DNA from 3 places in the Enterobacter sp. UPMP701 genome. Region 1 is predicted to be linked to each of the others. Evidence: riboswitches for the same ligand, from Rfam matches in the RefSeq annotation. Region 1 holds a riboswitch; each other region holds the start of a gene.

What was found. Region 1 has a riboswitch for thiamine pyrophosphate ahead of thiM (hydroxyethylthiazole kinase). Riboswitches for the same ligand answer to the same signal wherever they lie in the genome.
Region 2: another riboswitch for thiamine pyrophosphate. It lies ahead of thiC (phosphomethylpyrimidine synthase ThiC); the one in region 1 lies ahead of thiM (hydroxyethylthiazole kinase).
Region 3: another riboswitch for thiamine pyrophosphate. It lies ahead of thiB (thiamine ABC transporter substrate binding subunit); the one in region 1 lies ahead of thiM (hydroxyethylthiazole kinase).

The regions. Positions count from the first base shown of each region.
Region 1 covers NZ_JBSKJN010000003.1:133,162-143,074, forward strand. Annotated here, with positions in the region: gene ACWKXT_RS09280 (LacI family DNA-binding transcriptional regulator) at 1-315, opposite strand, end outside; gene ACWKXT_RS09285 (oligosaccharide MFS transporter) at 552-1,793, shown strand; gene ACWKXT_RS09290 (glycoside hydrolase family 32 protein) at 1,811-3,244, shown strand; gene ACWKXT_RS09295 (hypothetical protein) at 3,294-3,764, opposite strand; gene ACWKXT_RS09300 (YadA-like family protein) at 3,924-4,952, opposite strand; TPP riboswitch at 5,596-5,693, shown strand; gene thiM (hydroxyethylthiazole kinase) at 5,729-6,499, shown strand; gene thiD (bifunctional hydroxymethylpyrimidine kinase/phosphomethylpyrimidine kinase) at 6,496-7,296, shown strand; gene ACWKXT_RS09315 (GntR family transcriptional regulator) at 7,339-8,085, shown strand; gene ACWKXT_RS09320 (PfkB family carbohydrate kinase) at 8,059-9,012, opposite strand; gene ACWKXT_RS09325 (ADP-ribosylglycohydrolase family protein) at 9,009-9,913, opposite strand, start outside.
Region 2 covers NZ_JBSKJN010000024.1:1,049-10,961, reverse strand. Annotated here, with positions in the region: gene nfi (deoxyribonuclease V) at 1-214, opposite strand, end outside; gene hemE (uroporphyrinogen decarboxylase) at 224-1,288, opposite strand; gene nudC (NAD(+) diphosphatase) at 1,327-2,100, opposite strand; gene rsd (sigma D regulator) at 2,196-2,693, shown strand; TPP riboswitch at 2,748-2,857, shown strand; gene thiC (phosphomethylpyrimidine synthase ThiC) at 2,936-4,831, shown strand; gene thiE (thiamine phosphate synthase) at 4,831-5,466, shown strand; gene ACWKXT_RS23765 (HesA/MoeB/ThiF family protein) at 5,459-6,214, shown strand; gene thiS (sulfur carrier protein ThiS) at 6,198-6,398, shown strand; gene thiG (thiazole synthase) at 6,400-7,167, shown strand; gene thiH (2-iminoacetate synthase ThiH) at 7,167-8,294, shown strand; gene ACWKXT_RS23745 (sensor domain-containing diguanylate cyclase) at 8,632-9,913, shown strand, end outside.
Region 3 covers NZ_JBSKJN010000009.1:55,836-65,748, forward strand. Annotated here, with positions in the region: gene leuB (3-isopropylmalate dehydrogenase) at 1-197, shown strand, start outside; gene leuC (3-isopropylmalate dehydratase large subunit) at 200-1,600, shown strand; gene leuD (3-isopropylmalate dehydratase small subunit) at 1,611-2,216, shown strand; gene ACWKXT_RS17750 (Hok/Gef family protein) at 2,308-2,460, opposite strand; gene ACWKXT_RS17755 (sugar efflux transporter) at 2,677-3,855, opposite strand; gene sgrT (glucose uptake inhibitor SgrT) at 3,976-4,128, opposite strand; gene sgrR (HTH-type transcriptional regulator SgrR) at 4,217-5,872, shown strand; TPP riboswitch at 5,909-6,009, shown strand; gene thiB (thiamine ABC transporter substrate binding subunit) at 6,041-7,024, shown strand; gene thiP (thiamine/thiamine pyrophosphate ABC transporter permease ThiP) at 7,000-8,610, shown strand; gene thiQ (thiamine ABC transporter ATP-binding protein ThiQ) at 8,594-9,295, shown strand; gene ACWKXT_RS17785 (DedA family protein) at 9,339-9,913, opposite strand, start outside.

The sequences.
Region 1 (9,913 bases):
GTTGTCGTCAGCAAACATGTTCATGACGAAGCTATTCCATCCGTGCATCCTTGCCGTCTCTTCAATAGACAGCGTAATCTCCACCGAGAACGGTGTCGTGACCGTATCGAGCGCCAGCACGCCAATGGTTTTAGGTGAAGCATTTGCGCCGCGTATTTTCTTGGCGGACAGATCGGGAACGTAGCTGGTCTGCTCGATAGCCCACTGCACGCGCGCCAGCGTTTCCGGTTTAAGACGTTCCGGGCTGTTAAGCGCACGGGAAACCGTCATCAGCGATACGTTAGCCAGCTTTGCGACGTCCTTCAGGGAAGCCATTTTCTTACTCCATTCATGCTCTGTGAGAGGGTATACAACGAAGTCGCTGATGTAAAAGGAAGGCTGATGAACAGGCCTGGTCATGCTGACCTCAGTGATGAATTTATGATCGCGATCTCATTCCCTTGATGTTAACGTTAACTTTCGTGATTAACATCTTAAATCTTAATCAGGCAGCGTGAGAAAACATGAATGTTAACGTTACCATTGCGTCATTACTCCAACATGAGAATGCCATGATGAAAACGCATCACTCTCACAGCTATCCCTTACTGAGCGCATTACTGTTTTTCTTTTTTGTCACCTGGTCATCTTCCGGTTCGTTGCTCTCTATCTGGCTCCATCAGGAAGTGGGCTTAAAAGCGGGGGATACGGGCGTTATCTATGCCGTGCTTTCCGTCTCCGCGCTGTTTGCTCAAATCTGCTATGGATTTATTCAGGACAAACTCGGCCTGCGCAAAAATTTGCTCTGGTTTCTGACCTGTCTGCTGATTCTTTCCGGTCCGGCCTTTTTGCTGTTTGGCTATCTGCTGCAGATTAACGTGTTGCTCGGCAGTATTTTCGGCGGGATTTTTATTGGCCTGACGTTTAACGGTGGGATTGGGGTGCTGGAATCCTATACCGAACGCGTGGCCCGTCAGAGCCAGTTTGAATTTGGCAAGGCGAGAATGTGGGGATCGCTTGGCTGGGCGGCGGCGACCTTTTTTGCGGGGCTCCTGTTTAACATCAATCCAAAGCTGAATTTCGCTGTCGCGAGCTGCGCCGGGCTGGTGTTTTTTGTTTTGCTGGCGCGCCTGCGGGTCTCTTCCGCCCCGCACGCCATGCAGGAAGCGGTGTCCGGTGGTAAGGTCACGCTGGAAGATGCACTGCGCCTGCTGACGCTGCCGCGTTTCTGGGCGCTGGTATTTTTCGTTATCGGCACCTGCATTTACGGCGTTTATGACCAGCAGTTCCCGGTCTATTTCTCATCCCAGTTCCCGACGTTACAGGAAGGAAACGCCATGTACGGCTATCTCAACTCCTTCCAGGTTTTCCTTGAGGCGGCGGGTATGTTTTGCGCACCGTGGCTGGTGAATCGCCTCGGCGCGAAAAATGGCCTGATTTTCGCGGGCATGGTGATGGCGATGCGTATGGTGGCATCCGGTCTGGTTGAGGGGCCGGTATTGATCTCCATTACCAAGCTATTGCACGCGGTTGAGCTGCCCGTATTGCTGGTCTCAATCTTTAAATACAACAGCCTGCATTTTGATAAGCGGCTCTCTTCCACACTCTATCTGGTGGGCTTTGCCTGTACAAGCTCGGTGATTGCTTCGGTTCTGTCGCCGCTGGCGGGTTACAGCTATGAGAAATACGGCTTTGCCCAATCCTATCTCATTATGGGGCTGTTAGTTTTCAGCACCACGCTCATCTCCATCTTCCTGTTGCGCTCGGGTAAGTCTTCTTCTGACCCGTTAATGCCGCAACCCTCCACTATCTGACTGAAAAGAGTGAATAAATGATGTATTCCATTGCCAAAGCTGAACAGGAATTGCAGGCCAGACAAGGCAGTCTTAACCTGCGCTGGTATCCGCGTTACCACCTCGCCGCGCGTGCCGGCTGGATGAACGACCCGAATGGCCTGGTGTGGTTTGACGGCTGGTATCACGCGTTTTACCAGCATCATCCGTACTCAACCCAGTGGGGACCGATGCACTGGGGCCATGCGCGCAGCAAGGATTTAGTTCGCTGGGAACACCTCCCGGTGGCGCTGGCACCGGAAGGGCCAGAAGACAAAGACGGCTGTTTTTCCGGCTCGGCGGTGGTGGATGGCGATACGCTGGCGCTGATTTATACTGGACACAAATTCCACGGCGATCCGGATGACGAGGCTAACCTTTACCAGGTGCAGTGCCTGGCAACCAGCCGTGATGGCGTCCATTTTACGCGACAAGGAACGATCGTTGATACGCCGCCTGGCCTGCATCACTTTCGCGATCCGAAAGTGTGGCGGGAAGGGGAGTGCTGGTACATGGTGGTCGGTGCACGGGATGGCGAGACGGGCCAGGTGCGCGTTTACCGTTCTGACGACCTGCGCGAGTGGCAGGATATGAGCGTGCTTGCGGTGGCTGAAAAAGAGATGGGTTACATGTGGGAATGCCCGGACTTTTTCACCCTCAATGGTAAACGGGTGCTGATGTTTTCACCTCAGGGGCTGGCGGCAGAAGGCTTCAAAAATCGTAATCTTTTCCAGAGCGGCTACCTGCTGGGCGAGTGGCAGCCCGGTCAACCTTTCGTGCGTGAAGGGGAATTTGTGGAGATGGATCGCGGGCATGATTTCTACGCACCACAAAGCTTCCTGACGCCCGACGGCCGCCGCATTGTTATCGGCTGGCTGGACATGTGGGAATCCCCCCTTCCGGAACAGCAGGATGGGTGGGCTGGCATGCTCTCTTTACCGCGTGAGCTGTCGCTTAGTGAGGATAACCGCCTGCAAATGCGGCCAGCCAGAGAAGTCGAAAGCCTGCGAGGGGTGTGGTTCCCCTGGCCGGTGAGCACGCTCAACAATCAGCAGATCCCTCAGGTGGAAAACTGTAATGCGATGGAGGTCATTCTGCAGTGGGATTGCGCTAACAGCAGCGCGGAGCAGTACGGCATTCGTCTTGGCGACGGATTACGCCTCTACGTGGATGCGCAGATGCAGCGCCTGGTGCTGGAGCGTCACTATCCGCAATATGGCTTGTGTGGGACCCGAAGCGTCGCGCTTAACCTGAACGACACGCTAAGCCTGCGCCTGTTCTTTGACTGCTCGTCTGTGGAGGTGTTTGTCAATGAGGGCGAGGCGTGCCTCAGCAGCCGTATATATCCTGATGCCGAGTGCCGCGAGCTGGCGTTGTTTGCCTGGGCGGGGAGCGCGTCGCTTATTGATGCCGGGGCGTGGCAGCTAGAGTAATATGTTAAGGCCTGCAAATGAAAAAGGCGACAGGTGTCGCCTTTGTTTTCTATTTAATCTTTGTTGCGTAGCCTACAAACTTTCCTTCTTTACTCACCGCTAATTTGCCTTTAGCGGGATAGTAAATGAAGGTGTATAGCCCTTGGGAATACACTTTTGCCTGAGGTTCGTTTTCATCCAGCGCGCCCAATACACCATCGACATCCAATATCTCACCTTTAATCGTGATCTTCATTCCTTCCCATTTAAAGGCGTAAACCGTTTTAGCTGCCTGAGCATGTTGTTTCGCGTCTTTTTTAGCCCAGATCCCCGTGCCCGCAGCGGCATCACGCGCGTTCGCCCATGCTGCATTTTGTGCAGCTTCATTGTAAGCATTCTGGCGATTTTGTTCGGCCAGGTAGCAGGTATCATTGCTGATACCCTGTCGCTCACATTCGGCCATGCGCTGAGCAGGTGACGTACACGCAGAAAGCAGGATGGTAGCACCAGTTATTAATACTGCTAAGAGTGACTTTATCATTACGATGATACCTTAGATGACATATATTCGATAAAAGAAGGTTTAATTGCCGCAAATATAATAAGCCTGATACATAATACCTAACCATGCGCCAACGATAATAAGTATCAGGTACAATATTACAGAGATAAGAATGTATTTTGTCATGCTGGTTATTTATTAAAAGCCGATCCCTACGCCGACTGAAGCTCCCATGTTATTTGCTGTGTCATCAGAGAAGCTCACTTTACCAACCATATGTTCGTTAAAGTTAACCGACGCCCCAACTGCTAAAGCGCTTTCACCGTTGTAAGTCGCGCCGCCAGCCGAGAACATCACGCGCTGATTCGTTTGCACCTGAGGTAAACCGGCCATCGCCATCGCGCCACTGATACCTGCGTTTGCTTCTTTCTTATTATTATCGACTTCCTCACGTAGCGATCTAAATTGCTGGTTAGTGTTGTTATTCAGAGCCTGTAATGTCTGTTTGGTAGCCTGCAGTTTCTCAGCCTCGGCAGTAATAGCCTGGCTATTAGTTGCGACTTTAGCTTGCGTTGCCGTATCTACCTGCGTTCGTGTCACGGTGGTCATCACGCCATTTTTTCCATCTTGGCCATCTTTACCATTCGCTCCGTCACGTCCGTTAATTCCAGCAACGCCTTGTGCGCCTGTATCGCCTTTATCACCTTTAGCGCCATCTTTTCCATCTACGCCGTTAGTTGGTTTTGGTGCATTCTCAAGAGCTAAGAGGCGGCTATCTTGCACAGCGTTAACTGTTTCAATATGAGTAATTGCAGTTCCGTTAGTAAGCACGCCTTTTAACGCCACATCACCTTTTGTATTAGCAGTGTCAGCAAGAGCGCCTGCTAATTTAGCTTCCTGATCTACCTGAGAAACAGTCGTTTGAAGAGAGGAAATATCAGAGGTGTTAGTGCTGATATTATTTTTACTTACGTTGATCTCGTCTTGCATGCGGTCACGATCGCCCTGCAAGTTATAGATTTGCCCGTCTTGTGTTGCGTTTTCAGCTTTCATATTATCCAGATTATAAGCGGTATTATTAGTTCCCTGAATCTGAATGAAAGTACCTGAGTTGGTTACGTTATCGTTAAGGTCGACGTTTACATCAGCAGCTTTAGTTACATTCATAGAACAAGTCAAAATAACACCCGATACAAAAGCAGTAACGGCATTTTTAGCAACTTTCATTTTAAAAGCACTCATCATTTAAAAAGTAAAAATGGGTAAGGCTAGCTATCCTGGCGTGTTGATGTAACGTCTGGTTACGCCTGATTAAAATAACGGGGTTACGTAGAATTTTGAATAAATCACTTAATTCGTAACGTGCAGTAACTATCAATTAATGCGAGCATTTAGATATTGATCTAAATCATAAATGACATGAATAGCCAAAGTGACTTTTTACGGGGGTGATGCAAAATATCTCAATGTTTACATTAACTTATAAGGTGTGCAGCCTAATACCTGTTTCGTGGTAACACCTTGATTGAGAGGCTAAATGTTTAACGGGGTTAAACGGTTTGGAACTCACTTTATATTTCATTCGAAATGATATTCAATGATTAATGAAGCATAAAATAGACTAACTGAAAACGAAAAAAATTATGTTAGTAGAGCTATTTCTTAAACGCTGAAAAAGTCGGTGTTTTTTGGACGTAATGGAAATGTTATAGAGAATGGTGTTGATTCAAAGGAGTGGCATAATAGTCCTGTAATTATCGCTGCTAGCCTTATCTTTTGCACCTGTTCTGCATGAAGAAGCGATCCCCGAAAGGGCGCTTGCGTCAGCATGAAACTTGCCCTAATCTGGCAAAATGTAAGCTAATACTTACCATATGACTCGGGGTGCCCTTCTTCGTTGAAGGCTGAGAAATACCCGTATTACCTGATCTGGATAATGCCAGCGTAGGGAAGTCAGATGCCTTCCCGGTCATCGCTTCTTCACGCAAGGCAGGAGCGAACCCATGCAGCCTGACCTGCTCGATTTACACGTTTTACAACACTTCCGAACCCGTTCTCCGCTGACCCACTGCATGACCAACGACGTCGTACAGACCTTTACGGCCAACGTTTTGCTGGCACTGGGGGCATCCCCGGCGATGGTGATTGACGCAGAAGAGGCTGAACATTTCGCTTCGATCGCCGATGCGCTGCTGATTAACGTCGGCACGCTGACCTCGCCGCGCGCACAGGCGATGCGTCGGGCAATAGAAAGCGCGGTGGCGGCAGGGAAGCCCTGGACGCTGGACCCGGTTGCGGTGGGTTCCCTGACGTTCCGCACCCGTTTTTGCCATCAAATCCTGGCTCTGAAACCGGCCGCCATTCGCGGTAATGCCTCCGAAATCCTGGCCCTTGTCGGTATGAGTGCGGGCGGGCGCGGCGTCGATACGACCGACAACGCCGCCAGCGCGTTGCCAGCCGCTCAGGTATTGGCCCGCCAGACCCATGCCATTGTGGTCGTCACCGGCGAGGTGGACTACATCACTGACGGAGAGCGGACCCAAACGGTAACGGGCGGAGACCCGTTAATGACCCGCGTGGTAGGAACCGGGTGTGCGCTTTCTGCCGTTGTGGCGGCGAGCTGCTCGCTGCCGGGCGACCGGCTGGATAACATTGCCGCGGCCTGCGGATGGATGAAACGTGCCGGAACGGTAGCCGTGACAGCCTCTCGTGGACCAGGCAGTTTTGCCAGCGCGTTTCTGGATGCGCTCTACGCGCTGGAGGAACAGGCATGAAGCGAATTAACGCCCTGACCATTGCCGGTACCGACCCCAGCGGCGGCGCGGGCATCCAGGCCGATCTGAAAACCTTCTCCGCGCTGGGTGCCTATGGCTGCTCGGTGATCACCGCCCTGGTGGCACAAAACACGCACGGGGTGCAGTCGGTCTACCGTATCGAGCCGGATTTTGTTGCCGCGCAGCTGGATTCGGTGTTCAGCGACGTCCGAATCGATACCACCAAGATCGGCATGCTGGCTGAGACGGACATTGTGGAGGCGGTGGCCGAGCGCCTTAAACGCTATCAGGTGCAAAACGTGGTGCTGGATACCGTCATGCTGGCAAAAAGCGGCGATCCGCTGCTCTCCGCCTCGGCCGTGGCGACGCTGCGTCATAAGCTGCTGCCGCAGGTGGCGCTCATCACGCCCAATCTGCCGGAAGCCGCCGCGCTGTTAGGCACCTCGCACGCAAAAACTGAACGTGAAATGAAGGAGCAGGGGAAAGCGCTGCTGGCGATGGGCTGCGGTGCGGTGCTGATGAAAGGCGGGCATCTGGATGATGCTGAAAGTCCGGACTGGCTTTTCACCCGTGACGGCGAACAGCGTTTTACGGCCCCGCGCGTGCAGACCAAAAACACCCACGGCACGGGGTGCACTCTCTCTTCCGCGCTGGCGGCGCTGCGCCCGCGGCATGACTTCTGGGCCGATACGGTGCGCGAAGCGAAAATCTGGCTCTCGGCCGCACTTGCCAAAGCCGATACTCTGGAGGTGGGTCACGGTATTGGGCCGGTTCACCATTTTCATGAATGGTGGTAAGCCTTATACTGGCAGGAAACACCACGCCTGAGAAAAACAGAGATGGAACAAGCGCATACCCGGTTAATCGCCCAACTGAATGAACGGATCGCCGCGCCGGACAACACGCCGCTGTACCTGAAATTTGCCGAAACGGTTAAAAACGCGGTTCGCAGCGGCGTGCTGGAGCACGGGAATATCCTTCCCGGCGAGCGCGATTTAAGCCAGTTAACCGGGGTGTCGCGCATTACCGTGCGGAAAGCGATGCAGGCGCTGGAGTCTGAAGGCGTGGTGACGCGGGCCCGGGGCTACGGGACGCAAATCAACAACATCTTTGAATATTCGCTCAAGGCGGCGCGCGGGTTCTCACAGCAGGTAGTGCTGCGCGGCCAAAAGCCCAATACGCTTTGGGTCAACAAACGGGTGGTGAAGTGCCCGGATGAGGTGGCCAATCACCTTTCACTTCCCCCGGAGAGCGAGGTTTTCTTGCTTAAACGCATTCGCTACGTTGACGACGACGCGGTGTCTATTGAAGAGTCCTGGGTGCCGGTCGGGCTCATTCCCGATCCGGATGCGATTGGTATTTCGCTGTACGACTATTTCCGCAGCCAGAATATCTTCCCCCAGCGCACCCGTTCACGGGTCAGCGCCCGCATGCCGGACAAGGAATTTCAGGCGCACATCAAAATGGATGACAAAATACCGGTACTGGTGATCAAGCAGGTTGCGCTTGACCAGCAGCACCGGCCGATTGAGTACAGCATCAGCTACTGTCGCAGCGATCTATACGTCTTTGTGTGCGAGGAGTAATTCGTCGCGAGTCGGGGCGCAGTCGCCGCCCCGGTGGCTGACCACCCAGGACGCCACGGCATTACCCAGCAGTACAGCATCTGCCAGCGACCATCCCGCCGCCAGCCCGGCAAGCGTTCCGCCCGCGTGGCTGTCGCCTGCGCCGATGGTGTCTACGACCTTGGCGGGAAACGCGGGAACAACGCCCGAGACGTCACCGTCATACCACGTAGCACCGTCTTTATCGTGACGCACAATCAGTGCGGCACCGAAGCGCTGCTGCCACTGTGCGCCGAGGGTTTCCACCTCCATTCCCAGTCTTTCAGCGGCAAGTTCCGCTTCCTGACGATTGAGTGACACAATCGGCCTGCAGGCCATAATGCGCGCCATCAGCGCATCGGGAATATCGGCAATGCGTGGGCCGAAATCAATAAAGGCCGTTACGTGTTGCAGCCCTTCAAGCCAGCCCGTCAGCAGCTCGCCGCTCGGCGAGGCCAGCTGGTAACCGGACAAATAGACAAGGCTGTTGTGCGGAACGTGAAGCTCGTCAAGCCAGCGCTGCTGCCACTGGTTTTCCACGCCGCTAAAGGACATAAAGGTGCGCTCGCCGTCAGGCTCCACCAGTGCCAGACACCAGCCGTTGTCGCCGGTTTCGGCCTCCACGGCGCTGTGCAGATCCTGCTTCGCCATCGCGTTGCGGATGATCTCCGCCCACACCCCGTGACCGACGGGAAGGGCGTTTTGCGCCGCAATGCCGAGCCGTTTCAGGGCGATGGCAATGTTCAGCGCGCAGCCGCCGATGTTCACGCCCTGCTGTTTGAGCTCAATATCGCACCCGCGCCAGGGCAGGGCGTAGGCGTCGGCGATGACGTCAATCACCGCCGCGCCCAGCACCGTTACCGGACGCGTGGCGTGCAGGGTGTCGAGACGTTGGGCAAATGCGTTCATACGCCCTCCCTTTGCTCCCTGAAGTGCAGCAGTTTCTCGCAGTAGTGACCAAAATCGAGCTGGTTGACGGTGTCGAGCTCGGCCTTCAGCGCCGGGTCAATCGCCTGTACGCCATGAAGCGCGCCGCAGATGGCCGTCGCCATCGCGCCAATGGTATCGGTATCGCCACCCAGGTTGGCGCATAAAATCGCGCAGCGGTTCGGGTCGGTTCCCGCCAGCTCGACCATTGCAATGGCCGCCGGAACGGATTCGATAGTGCTGGTTCCTGCGCCAGTGAGCTGATAAATCTGCTCGCTGGCGGAGTCGATACCGTTGGCTTCCCGCACGGTCTTAAGCGCCAGCTCGATGCGTGCTGCCAGCGACGCGCTGAAGGTGGTGGTTTTCTCCTCCTGCGCATAGCGGGCGATGCCCGGAAGGGCATCGACGATGTTCTGCCAGCGTTCCCCGTCGATGGCGCGGGAAACCGCCCAGGCAATCACCACCGCGCCGGCAATGGCAAGATCCGATTTATGGGTCGGACTGGAGGCCAGCGCCACCTGCTCAACAAAGTGTTCCAGGCGCGTGGCCGGAAGCAGGCAGCCAAGCGGGGAAGCGCGCATCGCCGCCCCGTTGGTCACGCCGTTATTTTCCAGCTCGCTGACCGGCTTGCCGTCGCGGATCGCATTAAGCGCGATTTTCGACGTTGGGCCGAGCACGTTCTTATTAAACGCGTCAAAATCGAGCGCCCAGTTCAGGATATGCTTACCGATAACGTCCGCGTTAATCTCCCCGTCGCACTCGATGATCGCATCGGCCAGGCACAGCGCCATTGAGGTATCGTCGGTGAACTCGGCCTGTTTGAAATAGCAGGCCGCATTGTTCTCTGCCGGGCCGGGTAAGAAGCGGTCGATCCAGCCGAAGT
Region 2 (9,913 bases), on a different contig from region 1:
GCATGGTGGTCGCGATGCGCGCCACCTTGTACTCCACCAGCTCCAGCGAAGGGTATTTCAGCACCACCATCGCCGCTCGCGTCACTTCACCGCCCTGCTCAAACCCGACGTCCGCCCCGCCTATGTACTGCGGAGGGTCCGTATCCAGACGATCCTCGCGGATCACCGATGAAGCCAGTTCGATTTGCTGAGCGCGTAGCGACGCGAGATCCATAACCACTCCTTACTTGTGATACTGGGCAGAAAGCCGATGCACCGCCTCCACAAATACGCCAGCGTGTTCTGGCAGTACATCCTGATGAATACCGTGACCGAGGTTGAAGACGTGGCCTTCGCCCTGGCCGAAACCAGACAGTATAGTCGACACTTCTTCTTCGATGCGGGCAGGCTGTGCATAGAGCATGGACGGGTCCATGTTGCCCTGGAGCGCCACTTTGTCTCCCACACGGCGGCGCGCATCGGCAATATCGGTGGTCCAGTCGAGACCCAGCGCGTCGCAGCCGGTGGCCGCCATCGCTTCCAGCCACTGACCGCCGCCTTTGGTAAACAGCGTCACCGGCACGCGACGGCCTTCGTTTTCACGCAGCAGGCCGTCGACGATTTTGTGCATGTAATACAGGGAGAACTGCTGATAATCACGTCCGGTCAGCACGCCGCCCCAGGTATCGAAAATCATCACCGACTGCGCACCGGCTTTAATCTGCGCGTTCAGATAGAGCGTGACGCTCTTCGCCAGCTTGTCGAGCAGGGCATGCAGGGCCAGCGGCTCGGCGTACATCATCTTTTTGATCACGGTAAAGGCTTTGCTGCTGCCGCCTTCCACCATGTAGGTTGCCAGCGTCCACGGGCTGCCGGAGAAGCCAATCAGCGGCACGTCGCCCTTCAGCTCGCGGCGAATGGTGCGCACGGCGTTCATCACATAGCCCAGCTCGCCTTCCGGATCGGGGATCGGCAGCTTATCCACGTCGGCTTTACTTTTGATTGGGGAGGTGAAGCGCGGACCTTCGCCGGTTTCGAAATAGAGCCCAAGGCCCATCGCATCCGGGATGGTCAGAATGTCCGAAAAGAGAATGGCGGCATCCAGCGGATAGCGGCGCAGCGGCTGAAGCGTGACTTCACAGGCCAGCTCGGCGTTTTTGCACAGCGACATAAAATCACCGGCCTGCGCGCGCGTGGCTTTGTACTCTGGCAGATAGCGTCCCGCCTGGCGCATCATCCACACCGGGGTGACATCAACGGGCTGGCGCAGCAGCGCACGCAGATAACGATCGTTCTTCAGTTCGGTCATTTTTGCAGTTCCTTAAGCGTCATGGCCTCAGTGTAACACTACTCATACTCGGCCCGACACATCGCCACGGTATCTTCTATCAGCCGACGCGCCACCGTACCCGGAGGGGGTAAAAGAGGCAAATCGTCATAACGATACCAGTTCGCCTCCAGCAGCTCTTTCTGGTCGATAACGATCTCGCCACTGTCGTATTCCGCCATAAACGCGGTCATCAGCGACATCGGGAACGGCCACGGCTGCGACGTCACGTAGCGCAGGTTTTTCACCTTGATTCCGCTCTCTTCCATCACCTCGCGCGCCACCGCCTGCTCCAGCGTTTCGCCCACTTCGACAAACCCGGCCAGCACGGTATGAATGCCGTTGCGATGACGGGTATGTTGCGCCAGCAGGATGGAATCATCCCGGCGGATAGCGACAATGATGCACGGCGCGATCTGCGGATAGTAGCGTTCGCGGCAGTGGCCACAGAGCAGCGCCCACTCGGTTTTGCTCGGGTGCATGGTGTGTCCGCAATAGCCGCAGTATTTGTGCGAGCGGTAAAACTCCGCCAGCTGCACGCCGCGCCCCGCCAGCTGGAACAGCCCTGCATCCAGATCAAGCACCTGGCGAACGGATCCCATATCCTGACGGCGAGATTGCCGGATCAACCACACCGGATCGCCCTGCCACTCACCGATCCTCAGTGCGCGCTGGCCGACAAGTTCGAAAATGTCTGCCGCACCGTAAGGGATTTCTCCACCGGGCAGCCACAACTTTTGTTCGTGGCTGACGATCCACCAACCCAGATCTGATTTTTCAATAATACGATCCATATCTATTGCACTACCTTCGCTTCACTGACATGTTGTTAGCATTGTGGTTACATTTTGGGTAAGCAGATCCAATTCTAAACTTTGCGGAGTCGACCATGTTAAACCAGCTAGAAAGCCTGACTGAGCGCGTTAGAGGAAGTAACAAACTGGTGGATCGCTGGCTACATGTGCGCAAGCATCTGCTCGTCGCGTATTACAATCTGGTCGGTATTAAGCCTGGCAAAGAATCCTTTATGCGGCTGAATGAAAAAGCGCTGGATGATTTTTGTCAGAGCCTGGTCGACTACCTTTCCGACGGTCATTTCAACCTTTATGAACGCATTATCCGCGAAATGGAAGGGACAAGTCCCTATTTAGCGGCCAGCAAACTTTGTCCGCTGCTGGAAGCCAACACCCAGCAGATTATGGACTACTACGATTCCACGCTTGAGAACGCTATCGATCACGATAACTACCTTGAGTTCCAGCAGGCGCTTTCCGATCTCGGCGAAGCGCTGGAAGAGCGATTCACGCTGGAAGATAAGCTGATCGCCCTCGTACTGGACAATGGTTTGAACATCAGCAACGAAGAGAACGTCGTGCGCCCTGCTTGAGTTCTTAATCGTTAACGAGTAATTTACAATCATTCGCCCCTCTCACGAGGGGAATTTTTCTTGTCGGAGTGCCCAGTGTGAAAGCACGGGCTGAGACCGTTAATTCGGGATCCGCGGAACCTGATCAGGCTAATACCTGCGAAGGGAACAAGAGTCACACTGCTGTTGTATCGCCCACGGGCGATCTTCTCTTGCTTCATCCGTCGTCTGACAAGCCATGTCCTTCACTTTTGGAATGAGCTATGTCTACAACAAAACTGACCCGCCGCGAACAGCGCGCCCAGGCCCAACACTTCATCGACACCCTGGAAGGCACCGCTTTCCCGAACTCGAAACGCATCTACATTTCCGGCTCGCAGGCCGATATTCGTGTGCCGATGCGCGAAATTCAGCTCAGCCCGACGCTTATCGGCGGCAGCAAAGATAACCCGCAGTATGAAGACAACGAAGCCGTGCCGGTTTACGACACCTCCGGCCCGTACGGCGACCCTTCTGTTGCTATCAACGTGCAGCAGGGTCTGGCAAAGCTTCGCCAGCCGTGGATTGATGCGCGTAACGACTGCGAAGAACTGAGCGTGCGCAGCTCGGCGTACACCAACGAGCGCCTGGCCGATGACGGTCTGGACGAGCTGCGCTTTACCGGCCTGCTGACGCCAAAACGGGCCAAAGCGGGTAAATGCGTGACCCAGCTGCACTACGCGCGCCAGGGCATCGTCACGCCGGAGATGGAATTCATCGCCATCCGCGAAAACATGGGCCGCGAGCGTATCCGCAGCGAAGTGCTGCGCTACCAGCATCCGGGTGAAGGCTTCGGCGCTCGCCTGCCGGAGAACATCACGCCGGAGTTTGTGCGTGACGAAGTGGCCGCCGGGCGCGCCATTATCCCCGCCAACATCAACCACCCGGAATCCGAGCCGATGATTATCGGCCGCAACTTCCTGGTGAAGGTCAACGCCAACATCGGTAACTCGGCGGTGACGTCATCCATCGAAGAAGAGGTGGAAAAGCTGGTCTGGTCAACGCGCTGGGGCGCGGATACGGTGATGGATCTTTCCACTGGCCGTTATATTCACGAAACCCGCGAATGGATCCTGCGTAACAGCCCGGTACCGATTGGCACCGTCCCGATTTATCAGGCGCTGGAGAAGGTCAACGGCATCGCCGAAAACCTCACCTGGGAAGCGTTCCGCGACACGCTGCTGGAGCAGGCCGAGCAGGGCGTGGACTACTTCACCATTCACGCGGGCGTGCTGCTGCGCTACGTGCCGATGACCGCGAAACGTCTGACCGGCATCGTCTCGCGTGGCGGTTCGATTATGGCGAAGTGGTGCCTGTCCCATCATCAGGAAAACTTCCTCTACGAGCACTTCCGCGAGATCTGCGAAATCTGCGCCGCTTACGACGTTTCCCTGTCGCTGGGTGACGGCCTGCGTCCTGGCTCCATCCGCGACGCTAACGACGAAGCGCAGTTTGCCGAGCTGCACACGCTGGGCGAGCTGACCAAAATCGCCTGGGAGTATGACGTGCAGGTGATGATTGAAGGTCCGGGACACGTGCCGATGCAGATGATCCGCCGCAACATGACCGAGGAGCTGGAGCACTGCCACGAAGCACCGTTCTACACCCTGGGACCGTTGACCACCGATATTGCGCCGGGCTATGACCACTTCACCTCCGGCATTGGCGCAGCGATGATCGGCTGGTTCGGCTGCGCCATGCTCTGCTACGTGACGCCGAAAGAGCACCTCGGCCTGCCAAACAAAGAGGACGTGAAGCAGGGGCTGATCACCTACAAGATTGCCGCCCACGCGGCGGATCTGGCGAAAGGCCACCCGGGCGCGCAAATTCGCGATAACGCCATGTCGAAGGCGCGCTTTGAATTCCGCTGGGAAGACCAGTTTAACCTGGCGCTCGATCCGTTCACCGCGCGCGCCTATCACGACGAGACCCTGCCGCAGGAATCGGGAAAGGTGGCGCACTTCTGCTCCATGTGCGGGCCAAAATTCTGCTCGATGAAAATCAGCCAGGAAGTGCGCGACTACGCCGCCGCGCAGACTATTGAAGTCGGCATGGCGGACATGTCAGAAACCTTCCGCGCCAAAGGCGGCGAAATCTACCTCAAAAAAGAGGAGGCGTAATGTACCAGCCTGATTTCCCCCCCGTTCCCTTCCGGCTAGGGCTCTATCCGGTCGTGGACAGCGTGGAGTGGATTGCACGCCTGCTGGAGGCTGGCGTGCGCACCCTCCAGCTGCGCGTCAAGGATAAACGCGATGAAGAGGTAGAAGCCGATGTGGTTGCAGCCATCGCGCTGGGGCGTCGTTACGATGCCCGCCTGTTTATCAACGATTACTGGCGGCTGGCCGTTAAGCACCAGGCGTACGGCGTGCATCTGGGTCAGGAGGACCTGGAGACAGCCGATTTGAACGCTATCCGCGAAGCCGGGCTACGCCTTGGCGTTTCAACGCATGACGATATGGAGATCGACATAGCGCTGGCGGCCCGCCCCTCTTACATTGCGCTCGGGCACGTGTTCCCGACGCAAACCAAGCAGATGCCGTCCGCGCCGCAGGGATTGACGCAGCTGGCGAGCCACGTCGAACGCCTTGCCGATTACCCCACCGTCGCCATCGGTGGAATCAGCCTTGAACGCGCTCCGGCGGTGCTGGAGACCGGCGTCGGCAGTATCGCCGTCGTCAGCGCCATCACTCAAGCCGCAGACTGGCAGGCCGCCACCGCGCAGCTTTTACAGCTGGCAGGAGCAGGCGATGAATGACCGCGATTTTATGCGCTATAGCCGCCAGATCCTGCTGGAAGATATCGCCATCGACGGGCAGCAAACGCTGCTCGCCAGCCGGGTGCTGATTGTCGGTCTGGGCGGGTTAGGCGCGCCCGCCGCGCTCTATCTGGCCGGTGCGGGCGTGGGCACGCTGGTACTGGCTGACGACGACGAGGTACACCTCAGCAACCTTCAGCGGCAAATTCTCTTCACGACAGAGGACATTAACCAGCCTAAAGCGCAGATCACCCGGCAGCGGCTGAACCAGCTTAATCCGGATATCGAACTGATTGCTCTGCAGGAGCGGCTCAGCGGTGAAAGCCTGCGCCGTGAAGTCGCTCTTGCCGACGCGGTGCTGGACTGCACGGACAATATGGCGACGCGTCAGGCGATCAACGCCGCCTGCGTGGCAGAAAATACGCCGCTTATCACCGCCAGCGCGGTCGGTTTCGGCGGGCAGATGATGGTCCTGACGCCGCCGTGGGCGCAGGGGTGCTATCGCTGCCTGTGGCCGGACGATGCCGAGCCAGAGCGCAACTGTCGTACGGCGGGTGTTCTTGGTCCGGTGGTGGGCGTGATGGGCACGTTGCAGGCTCTGGAGACCATCAAGCTGCTCAGCGGCATGGAAACGGAGCGCAACATGCTGCGGCTGTTCGATGCCCGTTCCAGCGGCTGGCGCCATCTGGCGCTACACCGCGCCAGCCACTGCCCGGTATGCGGAGGCCGCGATGCGCATTCTGTTTAATGATGAGCCGATGAGCTGCGACGACGGCCTCACCGTTGCCGTACTGCTCGATAAATTACGTCAGCTCAAGCCGGGAACGGCGCTGGCGCTCAATCAACAGATCCTGCCGCGCGAGCAGTGGGAACGTCAGCAGGTCAATGAAGGCGACCAGATCCTGCTGTTTCAGGTTATCGCAGGGGGCTGAGATGTTACGTATTGCCGACAAAGTCTTTGATTCACATCTGTTTACCGGAACCGGAAAATTCGCTTCCCCGCAGCTGATGGTGGATGCCATTCGTGAGAGTGGCAGCCAGCTGGTCACGCTGGCGATGAAGCGCGTGGACCTTCGCCAGCACAACGATGCCATTCTTGCCCCGTTACTGGAGGCAGGCGTTACGCTGTTGCCTAACACCTCGGGCGCGAAAACGGCCGAAGAGGCGATTTTCGCCGCACAGCTGGCGCGGGAAGCGCTCGGCACCCGCTGGCTGAAGCTGGAAATTCACCCGGACGCCCGCTGGCTACTGCCCGACCCGATCGAGACCCTGAAAGCCGCAGAAAAACTGGTACAGCAGGGGTTTACCGTCCTGCCCTATTGCGGTGCGGATCCCGTGCTGTGTAAGCGTCTGGAAGAGGTCGGCTGCGCGGCCGTCATGCCGCTGGGTGCACCCATTGGCTCCAACCAGGGACTGGAGACCCGCGCGATGCTGGAGATCATCATCGAACAAGCCACCGTGCCCGTGGTGGTGGATGCAGGCATCGGCGTACCCAGCCACGCCGCGCAGGCGCTGGAGATGGGCGCCGACGCGGTGCTGGTGAATACCGCCATTGCGGTGGCCGACGACCCGGTAATGATGGCGCGTGCGTTTCGTCTCGCCGTGGAGGCTGGCGTGCTGGCCAGAGAGTCCGGCCCCGGCTTGCGCAGTTTTCAGGCGCAGGCCACCAGCCCGCTGACCGGTTTTCTGGAGGCGCTCTGATGACCAGCTTTACGGATCGCTGGCGCGAGCTTAACTGGGACGATATTGCCCTGCGCATCAACAGCAAAACGGCAGCTGACGTTGAGCGCGCGTTGAATGCCCGTCATCTCACCCGAGAGGATCTGATGGCCCTTCTCTCCCCCGCTGCCAGTACCTACCTTGAGCCGATGGCACAACGTGCGCAGCGCCTCACCCGGCAGCGTTTTGGCAACACGGTAAGCTTCTACGTCCCGCTCTATCTCTCTAACCTGTGCGCCAACGACTGCACCTACTGTGGCTTCTCCATGAGCAACCGTATTAAGCGTAAAACGCTGGATGAACATGAAATTGTCCGCGAATGTGCGGCTATTCGTGACATGGGTTTTGAACATCTCTTACTGGTGACAGGTGAACATCAGGGCAAAGTGGGGATGGACTATTTCCGCCAGCATCTGCCGGCGATACGTCGGGAATTTGCGTCGTTACAGATGGAGGTACAGCCCCTGTCGCAGGACGAGTATGCAGAGTTAAAAACGCTCGGACTGGATGGCGTCATGGTCTATCAGGAAACCTACCACGAGGCGACGTACGCCCGGCATCACCTGAAGGGGAAGAAACAGGATTTCTTCTTCCGGCTGGAAACGCCGGACAGGCTGGGTCGCGCCGGGATTGATAAAATCGGTCTGGGTGCGCTGATCGGGCTTTCCGATAGCTGGCGGGTAGATTGCTACATGGTGGCGGAACATCTGCTGTGGTTGCAGCAGCACTACTGGCAGAGCCGCTACTCCATTTCTTTCCCCCGGCTACGCCCCTGCGCAGGAGGTATTGAACCCGCTTCATTGATGGATGAACGCCAGCTGGTGCAGACCATCTGCGCGTTTCGCCTGCTCGCCCCCGAAGTGGAATTATCGCTTTCAACACGTGAGTCTCCGGCGTTCCGCGATCGCGTCATCCCGCTGGCGATTAACAACGTCAGCGCGTTTTCCAAAACGCAGCCGGGCGGGTATGCAGACGACCATCCAGAGCTGGAGCAGTTTGCACCGCATGACGGACGACGTCCGGAAGCCGTTGCCGCCGCCCTGACGGCACAGGGTCTGCAGCCTGTCTGGAAAGACTGGGACAGCTGGCTGGGAAGAGCCTCGCAATGACGATGTAACGCACTGCAACACGGTAGAAAATTATCGAGGCGTTACGGAAAGGCGAAACCGGATGATTGTCAGCGATCGTCCGGTTTTTTATTGTCATCAGGTCAGCAACGGACGCTGACCAGGGCGAAAAGCTTCTTCCTCGTTTCGCCCTGCCTCCGATTCCGTGCATAAGAGGGGCACAAAAATATGAATAAGGCATTTCTTAGTGATTCTTAAGATAAATCATCGCGTCTGAAATCATGCGCCGTATAATTCAACGCTAACCGCAGGGCAGCGACTATGCTGAGAGGATATCGGCAGACGAAAAGCATTCACCATCAGGATCGATGTACAACTCATGGCACTTCACAGCAGAAAGCTCTCTTTTACCCGACCCATTATGCTCAGCTTCGCGGGGATCCTGTGCAGTTTTGCGCTGATCGCAGTGGTGGTGACGCTTTCGCAGAGAAAGGATTTTCTCGAGGACTATCATAAGATTAATAGTAATTTCACACATAACCTGGCGGTGAACTACACCGAATCTATCCTGCGTGAAAACGACTATATCCTGGGCCGCTCCGCGATGTACTTTGCACGCGACGACAGGCTAAACGAGACGCTCAACGTCAACCCGACGCAAGGGTTGCAGATGATGATGCATTTGCAGAACCTGATGCCGACCGTGTCATCCATTTCGCTGGCAGACACCCAGGGACATTACCTGCGCGCGCCGGAAGTCTTTCCCACAAAAGAGAGTAAAACGTTCGATCCCCGGACACGCCCGTGGTTTGTTGCCCAGGCAGAAGCCAGTATCTTCAGCCACTATACCCGCCCCTACATGGACTACTTCACCGGACATCCAACGGTTACACTGTTTAAGCCATTGATTTCACCCGAAGGCCGTCTGAAAGGCACCCTCGCTTTTCATCTCGATCTGACGTCGATGGGCTACACCCTGCGTCAGATGGTAGCGCCTGTTCAGGGCGAGTTCTTTGTCGTCGAACGTGACGGCGCCGTGGTGCTGCATCCTGATACGGGCGCGCTATTCAAACAGTACGTGAGCGAAGCGCTGATGGACAAAATGACCAGCGGCGAAGGCCACCTTTATGACCGGAAAAGCAACGCCTGGTATTACTACTACTCTTTTACTAATCCTGACTGGTTTGTTATCTACCGGGTCTCTGGCGCAACGCTCGCCGACATCACCCGCCACGAAACGACAATCGTTGGCTGGGGGTTTGTCCTGGCGGCCATTGTTATCATTCTCTTCGGCCTTTACCTGCGTCATGCCTCGCGTACCGTGTTGATGACCATTATCAACGCGATCAAAACGGGCGATGTCAGCCAGGCGCCGCGTCTGGAAGCGATGCTGAGCCACACCATCCAGTCCAATAAAGAGCGTGAAATGGCCTATGTTCGCCAGGCCACTCATGATGCGCTAACCGGCTGCAAAAACCGTCGCGCGTTCGATAGCGATGTGGAGGAATTATTAAGCGCCCACCAGCCCTTCGCGATGGCGCTGGTCGATATTGATAACTTCAAGTCGATTAACGACACGCTGGGTCACCTGACCGGCGACATTGTTCTACGCAACGTGGCGCGCGAAGGGATCCAGATAATGCAGCCGCATCAGGTCCCGG
Region 3 (9,913 bases), on a different contig from region 1:
TTGCGCAGATCCTCTCCCTGGCCCTGCTGCTGCGCTACAGCCTGGATGCAGGCGACGCAGCAACCGCAATTGAAAACGCCATTAACCGGGCGTTAGAAGAAGGCATCCGTACCGGCGATTTAGCACGCGGCACGGCGGCAGTCAGTACCGATGAAATGGGCGACATTATTGCCCGCTATGTCGCTGAAGGGGTGTAATCATGGCTAAGACGTTATATGAAAAGTTGTTTGATGCGCACGTTGTTTACGAGGCACCAAACGAAACCCCGCTGCTGTACATTGACCGCCACCTGGTGCACGAAGTGACCTCTCCTCAGGCGTTTGACGGCCTGCGTGCGCACAAGCGCCCGGTGCGTCAGCCTGGGAAAACCTTTGCGACGATGGATCACAACGTCTCCACCCAGACCAAAGACATCAATGCGTCCGGTGAAATGGCCCGTATCCAGATGCAGGAGCTGATTAAGAACTGCAACGAATTTGGCGTTGAGCTGTACGATCTGAACCATCCGTATCAGGGCATCGTCCACGTGATGGGGCCTGAACAGGGTATTACCCTGCCGGGCATGACCATCGTCTGCGGTGACTCCCATACCGCGACCCACGGCGCGTTTGGCGCACTGGCGTTCGGGATTGGCACTTCCGAGGTGGAACATGTGCTGGCCACGCAGACCCTGAAGCAGGGCCGCGCCAAGACCATGAAAATTGAAGTGAAGGGTAAAGCCGCGCCGGGCATTACCGCGAAGGACATCGTGCTGGCGATCATCGGTAAAACCGGCAGCGCAGGCGGTACCGGTCACGTGGTGGAATTCTGCGGCGAAGCCATTCAGGCACTGAGCATGGAAGGTCGTATGACCCTGTGCAACATGGCCATTGAGATGGGCGCAAAAGCCGGTCTGGTTGCACCAGACGACATCACCTTCAACTATGTGAAGGGGCGTTTGCACGCGCCGAAAGGCCAGGATTTTGACGACGCGGTCGCGTACTGGAAAACTTTGAAAACTGACGATGGTGCCACCTTTGATACCGTTGTCACGCTGCAGGCGGAAGAGATTGCGCCGCAAGTCACCTGGGGCACCAATCCAGGTCAGGTGATTTCCGTCAACGACAGCATCCCCGATCCGGCATCCTTCGCCGATCCGGTCGAGCGCGCCAGCGCGGAAAAAGCGCTGGCTTATATGGGGCTGAAGCCAGGCGTGCCGTTGACGGATGTCGCCATTGATAAAGTCTTTATCGGCTCCTGCACCAACTCGCGTATCGAAGATTTACGCGCGGCGGCAGAAATTGCCAAAGGCCGCAAAGTGGCGCCAGGCGTACAGGCGCTGGTAGTTCCGGGCTCCGGTCCGGTAAAAGCCCAGGCGGAAGCGGAAGGTCTGGATAAGATCTTTATTGAAGCAGGCTTCGAGTGGCGCCTGCCTGGTTGCTCTATGTGTCTGGCGATGAACAACGACCGCCTGAATCCGGGCGAACGCTGCGCCTCCACCAGCAACCGTAACTTTGAAGGCCGCCAGGGCCGCGGCGGACGTACCCATCTGGTCAGCCCGGCAATGGCCGCCGCTGCGGCAGTCACCGGCCATTTCGCCGATATTCGCAGCCTGAAATAAGGAGACAATCATGGCAGAGAAATTTACCCAACATACGGGCCGGGTTGTCCCACTGGACGCCGCTAACGTCGATACCGATGCGATCATCCCCAAGCAGTTCTTGCAGAAGGTAACCCGTACCGGTTTTGGTGCACACCTGTTCAACGACTGGCGATTCCTGGACGACAAAGGCGAAGTGCCGAACCCGGAATTCGTCCTGAACTTCCCGGAATACAAAGGGGCATCCATTCTGCTGGCGCGCGAAAACTTCGGCTGCGGATCTTCGCGTGAACACGCGCCCTGGGCGCTGACCGATTACGGCTTTAAGGTGGTTATCGCCCCAAGCTTCGCGGATATCTTCTACGGCAACAGCTTCAACAACCAGCTGCTGCCGGTCACGCTGAGCGACGAGCAGGTCGATGAGCTGTTTGCGCTGGTGCAGGCAAATCCGGGCATATCGTTTGAGGTGGATCTGGAAGCGGAAGTGGTGAAAGCCGGGGATAAAACCTACAGCTTCAGCATTGATGCCTTCCGCCGTCACTGCATGCTGAACGGCCTGGACAGCATTGGCCTGACGCTCCAGCACGAAGACGCCATCTCCGCGTACGAGAAAAAACAGCCTGCGTTTATGGGCTAACGGCAATGGCCCGCAGGACGCGGGCCATTGATAAGGGTGCGTTGAGGCTCAACCACTCTGGAGAGGCGGGGAAATTTCCCCGCCAATACCGCTAACGTTTTGCTTCGTAAGCCAACACTGCCGCCAGCTCTGTTTTCTCCTGTCTGAAGTGCAGCTCACACAGCGAGTCGCGCACCATCCAGGTGAAGATCAACAGCGTCGTACAGATCAGAAACAAACCTAACAGCAGAGTACGTTTTGGCATTCCAGCCTCCTTATTGCTTTTCGACAATGAAGAGACTAACCTCGCAATGTGGGTTGTGAAGTTGGTCTCCCCATCAGTTTTTTGATGTGGGACTCTCCACTGTTTGCCTCTTGCGAAAGCCTGAGGCAAACAGCCTCAAGCACCCGCCACGCACTCTATGCGCCATATCTGCTCCTGTCAGAAAGTCGTTTCATTTCGTGAAGCCGCCTTCCAGAATCAAACATCCTTGACCCGGCAGGTCAGCCCAAGCGTCACCACCGAAATCGCCGCAATCATCCAGTAAACCGAGGCATGCCCATAGCTTTGCGCCAGCGCCCCCTGAATCACACCCGCCAGAATAACGCCCGTCGAAATGCTGTTGGTAAACAGCGTGGTCGCGGAGCCGGCGCGGCCGGGCATGAGATCCTGGAACCAGAGCATGCCGATCCCGGCAACAATCCCGATAAACACGGCGTTAAACAGCTGCAGCGCCAGCAACGCTTCACGCGAATGGAAAAGGATCAACCCTGCGTAAAAAAGCACCCCGGCCGCCACGGCGACGATCATCATCCGGCGTTTTCCGAAGCGCTTAACGTAATACCCCGCCAGAATCATCGCCGGAATCTCCAGCCCGGCGGCGGTGCCCATCAGGATCCCCGCGAGCTTGTCCGGCAGACCCAGATCGCTGCTGATCCACAGCGGCATATCGATGATGTACATGGTGTTGCAGGTCCACATCAGCGTGGAGGCGATAAACAGCATCCGGACGTTCTTATCCTGCCAGCCGCTCACCTGGGTGATGGGCTTATCCGTCGTCTGCTCAACCCGGGCGACAGAGGGCAGCGCGAAGGCAATCAGCACCAGACTAATGACAAAAATCCCCGCAGCGATGGAAAACATGGTGGTAAAGCCGTAGTTCAGCGCCAGCATGAATGCCAGCGGCGGGCCAATGACCCACGCCAAAGAGAGCTGTGCGCGCATCACCGAGCTGAACATCACCACTTCCCGCGCCGAGTTATCGGCGTATTCACGGGCCAGCGCGAAGAGCTGCGGCATGGCGGTATTCGCGAGAGAGGCCAGCAGCACGCCGCAGGTGATGAGCGTCAGGTAGTGGCGGTTGAAGGCAAAGAGCAGCGCGTTGCCCACGGCCATCGCGCAGCAAAAGAGGATCAACTTACGGCGATCGCCCTGGCTGTCGGATCGTTTCGCCAGCGCGAGGCTGACCAGGATCCCGGCAATCGCGTTGACGGTGTAAAACAGCCCCACCCAAAACGGCTGCGCCCCCACCTCGCGGCTGAGAAACAGACTCAGCGTCGGTGCCTGAAGCGCCCCTGCCACGCCCATCATAAAGGCCACCAGCATAAAAGCGGCGTACACGCCGTTCAGGCGTCGCCCCATCGTCATCAACCACAGCATGCGCAAGTCCTTGTGAAAGCGAATCGAAATTGGGTGAAAGAATAAACGAAAAAAGCCAGCAAAAACATTTTGCTGGCGGGTGATAAACACCAATACTCAGTCACACATGATCGAGGCGAGTTAGCGGGAAGAGGTCGGTTTCGTAACGTCCCACTGCATCAGTTCTTCTAACGTTTTCAGCCGTTGCTCTGCACACTGGCGGGCCAGCCAGGACACTCCCTTTGTCGCTGAAAAGTACTGCTGATAAAACTGACGTGCGGTAGACCTCTTCATAATTTACCTCCTCGCTTCATCGGGAAGAATTATTGGCCTAATATAGGGATAAATAAATTGCTGGTTTTTTGTCAGGAGTTCCCCTTTTATGCCTTCTGGTCGTCTGCAACAACAATTTATCCGCCTCTGGCAGTGCTGCGAGGGGCAATCGCAGGAGACCACGCTGAACGAGCTGGCTGACCTGCTCAACTGTTCACGCCGACATATGCGCACGCTGCTCAACACCATGCAGCAGCAGGGCTGGCTGAACTGGGAAGCCGAAGCGGGACGCGGCAGGCGCTCGCGCCTGACCTTCCTCTATACCGGTCTGGCGCTGCAGCAGCAGCGGGCGGAAGATCTGCTTGAGCAGGATCGCATCGATCAGCTGGTACAGCTGGTGGGCGACAAAGCCGCCGTGCGCCAGATGCTGGTCTCGCACCTTGGGCGCAGCTTTCGCCAGGGTCGGCATATTCTGCGGGTGCTCTACTACCGTCCGATGAAAAATCTGTTGCCCGGCACGGCATTACGGCGTTCTGAAACCCACATGGCCCGACAAATTTTCAGCGGCCTGACGCGCATAAATGAGGAAAACGGGGAACTGGAAGCGGATATCGCCCACCACTGGCAGCAGCTTTCTCCCCTGCACTGGCGTTTCTTTTTACGCCCGGGCATTCACTTCCACCATGGCCGCGAGCTGGAAATGAGTGACGTCATCGCCTCTCTGGAACGCGCCCGCACGCTTCCGCTCTATTCGCACATCTCGCGGATCCACTCTCCCACGGCATGGACGCTGGATATTGAGCTGTCGCAGCAGGATAAGTGGCTTCCCTGGCTGCTGGGCTACGTGCCGTCGATGATTTTGCCCGGCGAGTGGGAATCAATGAACAATTTTGCCAGCCTGCCGATTGGCACCGGGCCTTACTCCGTGTCCCGCAATAACAGCAATCAGCTGAAAATCCGCGCGTTCGACGACTACTTTGGCTATCGGGCGCTGATCGACGAAGTGAACGTCTGGGTATTACCGGATCTCAATGAAGACCTGAGCTGCGGGCTGACGCTGGAAGGCCCCACCACGGGAGAAAAAGCCGTGGAAAGTCGCCTGGAGGAAGGATGCTATTATCTCCTGTTTGACCGCCGCACCAACCGTGGAGCAAATCAGGCCGTCCGCAAGTGGGTTAGCCACGTTTTGTCCCCTTCCAATCTGATTTACCATGCGGAAGAGCAGTACCAGACATACTGGTTCCCGGCGTACGGCCTGCTTCCGCGCTGGCACCACGCCCGCCCGGTGCACTGCGACAAACCCGCAGGACTGGAGTCCATCACCCTGACCTACTACCGCGAGCACGTAGAGCATCGGTTTATTGCCAGAATCATGACCCGACTGCTGGCGGCCGAGGGGGTCACGCTGGAGGTCAACGAAGTCGACTATGACGAATGGCACCAGGGGGATATCACCAGTGATATCTGGCTCAACAGCGCCAACTTTACCCTGCCGCTCGATTTCTCGCTCTTCTCGCACCTTTACGAAGTCCCGCTGATCCAGCACTGCATCGATCGAGACTGGCAGCAGGATGCCGCCCAATGGCGGGCGGGCGAGATGAATCTGGCTGTCTGGTGCCAGCAGCTGATGGCGGAGCAGGCAATCGTTCCGCTGATCCACCACTGGCTGATGATTCAGGGCCAGCGCAGTATGCGCGGCCTGCGGATGAACACCCTGGGCTGGTTTGATTTTAAATCCGCCTGGTTTGCACCGCCGGAGCCATAACGCTTTCGTAATATTCACCAAATCATTACAATACTGCCGTTCTCAACGGGGTGCTGCATCAATGATGTGCGCTGAGATAATACCCGTCGAACCTGATCCGGATAACGCCGGCGAAGGGATTTGAGGCTGTCGCTCAAAATCCTTTGCCACTCAACCCTGAGGTGCAAAGTGTTAAAAAACGTTCTTCCCCTGCTGGCGCTGGTTGCACTGCCTGTTTTCGCTAAGCCCGTCCTGACGGTCTACACCTACGACTCCTTCTCTGCCGACTGGGGCCCTGGCCCGGTAGTCAAAAAAGCCTTTGAAGCCGACTGCAACTGCGAGCTGAAGTTCGTGGCGCTGGAAGATGGCGTGTCGCTGCTCAACCGCCTACGCATGGAAGGGAAAAACAGCAAGGCCGACGTGGTGCTTGGGCTGGATAACAACCTGCTGGAAGCCGCGACGCAAACCAAATTGTTTACCAAAAGCGGCGTGGCGGCAGATGCCGTTAACGTGCCGGGCGGCTGGAAAAACGACACCTTTGTGCCGTTCGATTACGGCTACTTTGCTTTTGTTTACGACAAAAACAAGCTGAAAAACCCGCCGAAGAGCCTGAAAGAGCTGGTCGAAAGTGACCAGAAGTGGCGCGTGATTTATGAAGATCCGCGTACCAGCACGCCGGGCCTGGGCCTGCTGCTGTGGATGCAAAAGGTCTACGGGGATAAAGCGCCGGAAGCGTGGCAGAAGCTGGCCGCCAAAACCGTTACCGTCACCAAAGGCTGGAGCGAAGCCTACGGCCTGTTCCTGAAAGGCGAAAGCGATCTGGTGCTGAGCTACACCACCTCTCCGGCCTACCACATTATCGCCGAGAAGAAAGATAACTATGCTGCCGCGAATTTCGCTGAAGGGCACTATCTGCAGGTGGAAGTGGCTGCCCGCACCGCCGCCAGCAAGCAGCCGGAGCTGGCCGAGAAGTTCCTGAAATTTATGGTTTCACCAGCGTTCCAGAACGCCATTCCCGCGGGCAACTGGATGTATCCGGTCACCAGCGTTGCGCTGCCCGCAGGTTTCGAGCAGTTGACCAAACCAACCACCTCGCTGGAGTTTACGCCGCAGCAGGTCGCCGCGCAGCGTTCAGCATGGGTAAGTGAATGGCAACGCGCCGTCAGCCGTTGATTCCCGGCTGGTTACTTCCCGGGCTGCTCGCCGCCGTATTGATGGTGGCGGTCAGCATGGGGGCTTTTCTTGCATTGTGGTTCAACGCGCCAGAGAGTGACCTGCTCGCACTCTGGCACGACAGCTATCTCTGGCATGTTATCCGGTTCTCCTTCTGGCAGGCGTTCCTCTCCGCGCTGCTGTCGACGATCCCGGCTGTTTTCCTTGCGCGGGCGCTGTATCGCAGACGTTTTCCCGGCAGGCAGGCGCTGCTGCGCCTGTGCGCCATGACGCTGATCCTGCCCGTGCTGGTGGCCGTTTTTGGCATCCTGAGCGTCTACGGTCGCCAGGGCTGGCTGGCCTCGCTCTTTGCGTCTTCAGGCCTGGAATGGACCTTCTCTCCCTACGGGCTGAAGGGCATTCTGCTGGCGCACGTCTTTTTCAATATGCCGATGGCGACGCGTCTCTTTTTGCAGGCGCTGGAGAATATCCCCGGCGAGCAGCGCCAGATTGCCGCCCAGCTCGGCATGCGCGGCTGGTCATTCTTCCGCTTTGTCGAATGGCCGTGGCTGCGCCGCCAGATTGCTCCGGTTGCCGCGCTGATCTTTATGCTCTGCTTTGCCAGCTTTGCCACCGTGCTCTCTCTCGGCGGCGGACCGCAGGCTACTACCATCGAGCTGGCAATCTATCAGGCTTTAAGTTACGACTACGATCCGGGCCGCGCCGCGCTGCTGGCGATGGTGCAGATGGCGTGCTGCCTTGTGCTGGTGTTGCTGAGCCAGCGACTGAGCAAAGCGATTCCCGCAGGAAGCAACAGCATTACAGGCTGGCGCGATCCGCAGGACAGCCTGCACAGCCGCGTCTCGGATTTTGTGCTGATCGCGCTGGCGCTCCTGCTTCTGCTGCCGCCGCTGCTGGCCGTTATCGTTGATGGTCTGAATATGAACGTGCTGTCAGTACTGCAACAGCCCGTCCTTTGGCAAGCGACGTGGACCTCATTGCGCATCGCGCTGGCAGCCGGGTTAATCTGCGTGACACTGACCATGATGCTGCTCTGGAGCAGCCGCGAGCTGTACGCGCGACATGCCCGTAAAGCCGGACACGCGCTGGAGCTGTCGGGCATGCTGATTCTGGCGATGCCGGGCATCGTGCTGGCGACAGGGTTCTTTTTGCTGTTCAACAGCACCATCGGCCTGCCGGAAAGCGCCGACGGCATCGTCATTTTCACCAACGCACTGATGGCCATCCCTTACGCGCTCAAGGTGCTGGAAAACCCGATGCGCGACGTCAATAGCCGCTACAGTTTGCTGTGCCAGTCGCTGGGCATGAAAGGCTGGCAGCGTCTGAAAGTGGTGGAACTCCGCGCGCTGAAACGCCCGCTCGCCCAGGCGCTGGCCTTCGCCTGCGTGCTGTCGATTGGCGATTTTGGCGTAGTGGCGCTCTTTGGCAATGAAGATTTCCGCACGCTGCCGTTCTGGCTTTATCAGCAAATTGGCTCCTATCGCAGCCAGGACGGCGCGGTCACGGCACTTTTACTGCTGGTGCTGTGCTTTGCGTTATTTACCGTTATCGAAAAACTTCCGGGGCGTGATGTTAAAACTGACTGATGTAACCTGGCTTTATGAGCACCTGCCAATGCGTTTTACCCTCTCCGTTCGACAGGGAGAGCGAATCGCAGTGCTTGGCCCCAGCGGAGCCGGAAAAAGTACCCTGCTCAATCTGATTGCCGGTTTTTTGCAGCCTGCCAGCGGGTCGATCGTCATTGATAATGGCGAGTATACCTACGCTCCGCCGGCTAAGCGCCCGGTGTCGATGCTGTTCCAGGAAAACAATCTGTTCAATCATCTTACGGTGTGGCAGAACATCGCGCTGGGGATGGATCCGGGGTTAAGGCTCAATGCTGCGCAGCGTCAGAAGCTTGAGGCGATCGCCGAACAAATGGGCCTGGCTGCGTTTATCAACAGACTACCGGGTGAGCTTTCCGGCGGCCAACGCCAGCGCGTGGCGCTGGCGCGCTGCCTGGTTCGCGAGCAGCCGCTGCTGCTGCTCGACGAACCCTTTTCGGCGCTCGACCCGGCCCTGCGTCAGGAGATGCTCTCGCTGGTTGAAGAGGTTTGCGAGCGCGAACAACTGACGATGCTGATGGTTTCGCATAGCATCGAAGATGCCGTACGCATCGCGCCGCGATCGGTGGTGATCGCGGAGGGACGTATTTTGTGGGATGGAAGTACAGAAGAACTGCTGAGTGGTAAAGCGGGGGCGTCTTCGCTGTTGGGCATTCGTGCCGTCTGATGCCCTCACCCTGACCCTCTCCCACAGGGAGAGGGAATAAATCTTAACGGCTCACCACCTTCAACAGGATCTCACCGTATACCGGCATCAGCGGGTGGCGGATCAGCGCGATCAGCGCCACAACGGCCACACCCAGCGTCAGCGGGGCCAGCCACAAAAGACGAGAGCGCGGAAGATAGCGTGTCAGGCGATCGACACTGGCTTTCGCGCTGCGCCACAGGCGCCAGCAGAGCCAGGCAGCCAGCCAGAGCAGTACCGCCGTTCCCAGCAGCAGCCACTTAAACTCACCGCTTTGCATACCATCAGGGATATCGATCGCCGCCCCCGCCAGGATACCCGGCAGGAAGTAAAACGGCGGCCAGAAGACGCAGCCGATAATATTCGGCACCACGAATTTTGCGACGGGCAGATCCAGCATCCCCGCCACCATCGGCACCAGCGGGCGCGTTGGCCCAACAAAGCGACCAACCAGAATGGTGAACATGCTGTGCTGGTGCAGCGCATGCTCGGTTTTATCCAGCAGCGCTTTGTTCTTTTTCATAAACGACCAGCGGTGCAGCGGCTTCTTAAAGCGCCAGCCCAGCCAGAAGGAGATCCAGTCCCCCAGCAGGCAGCCGA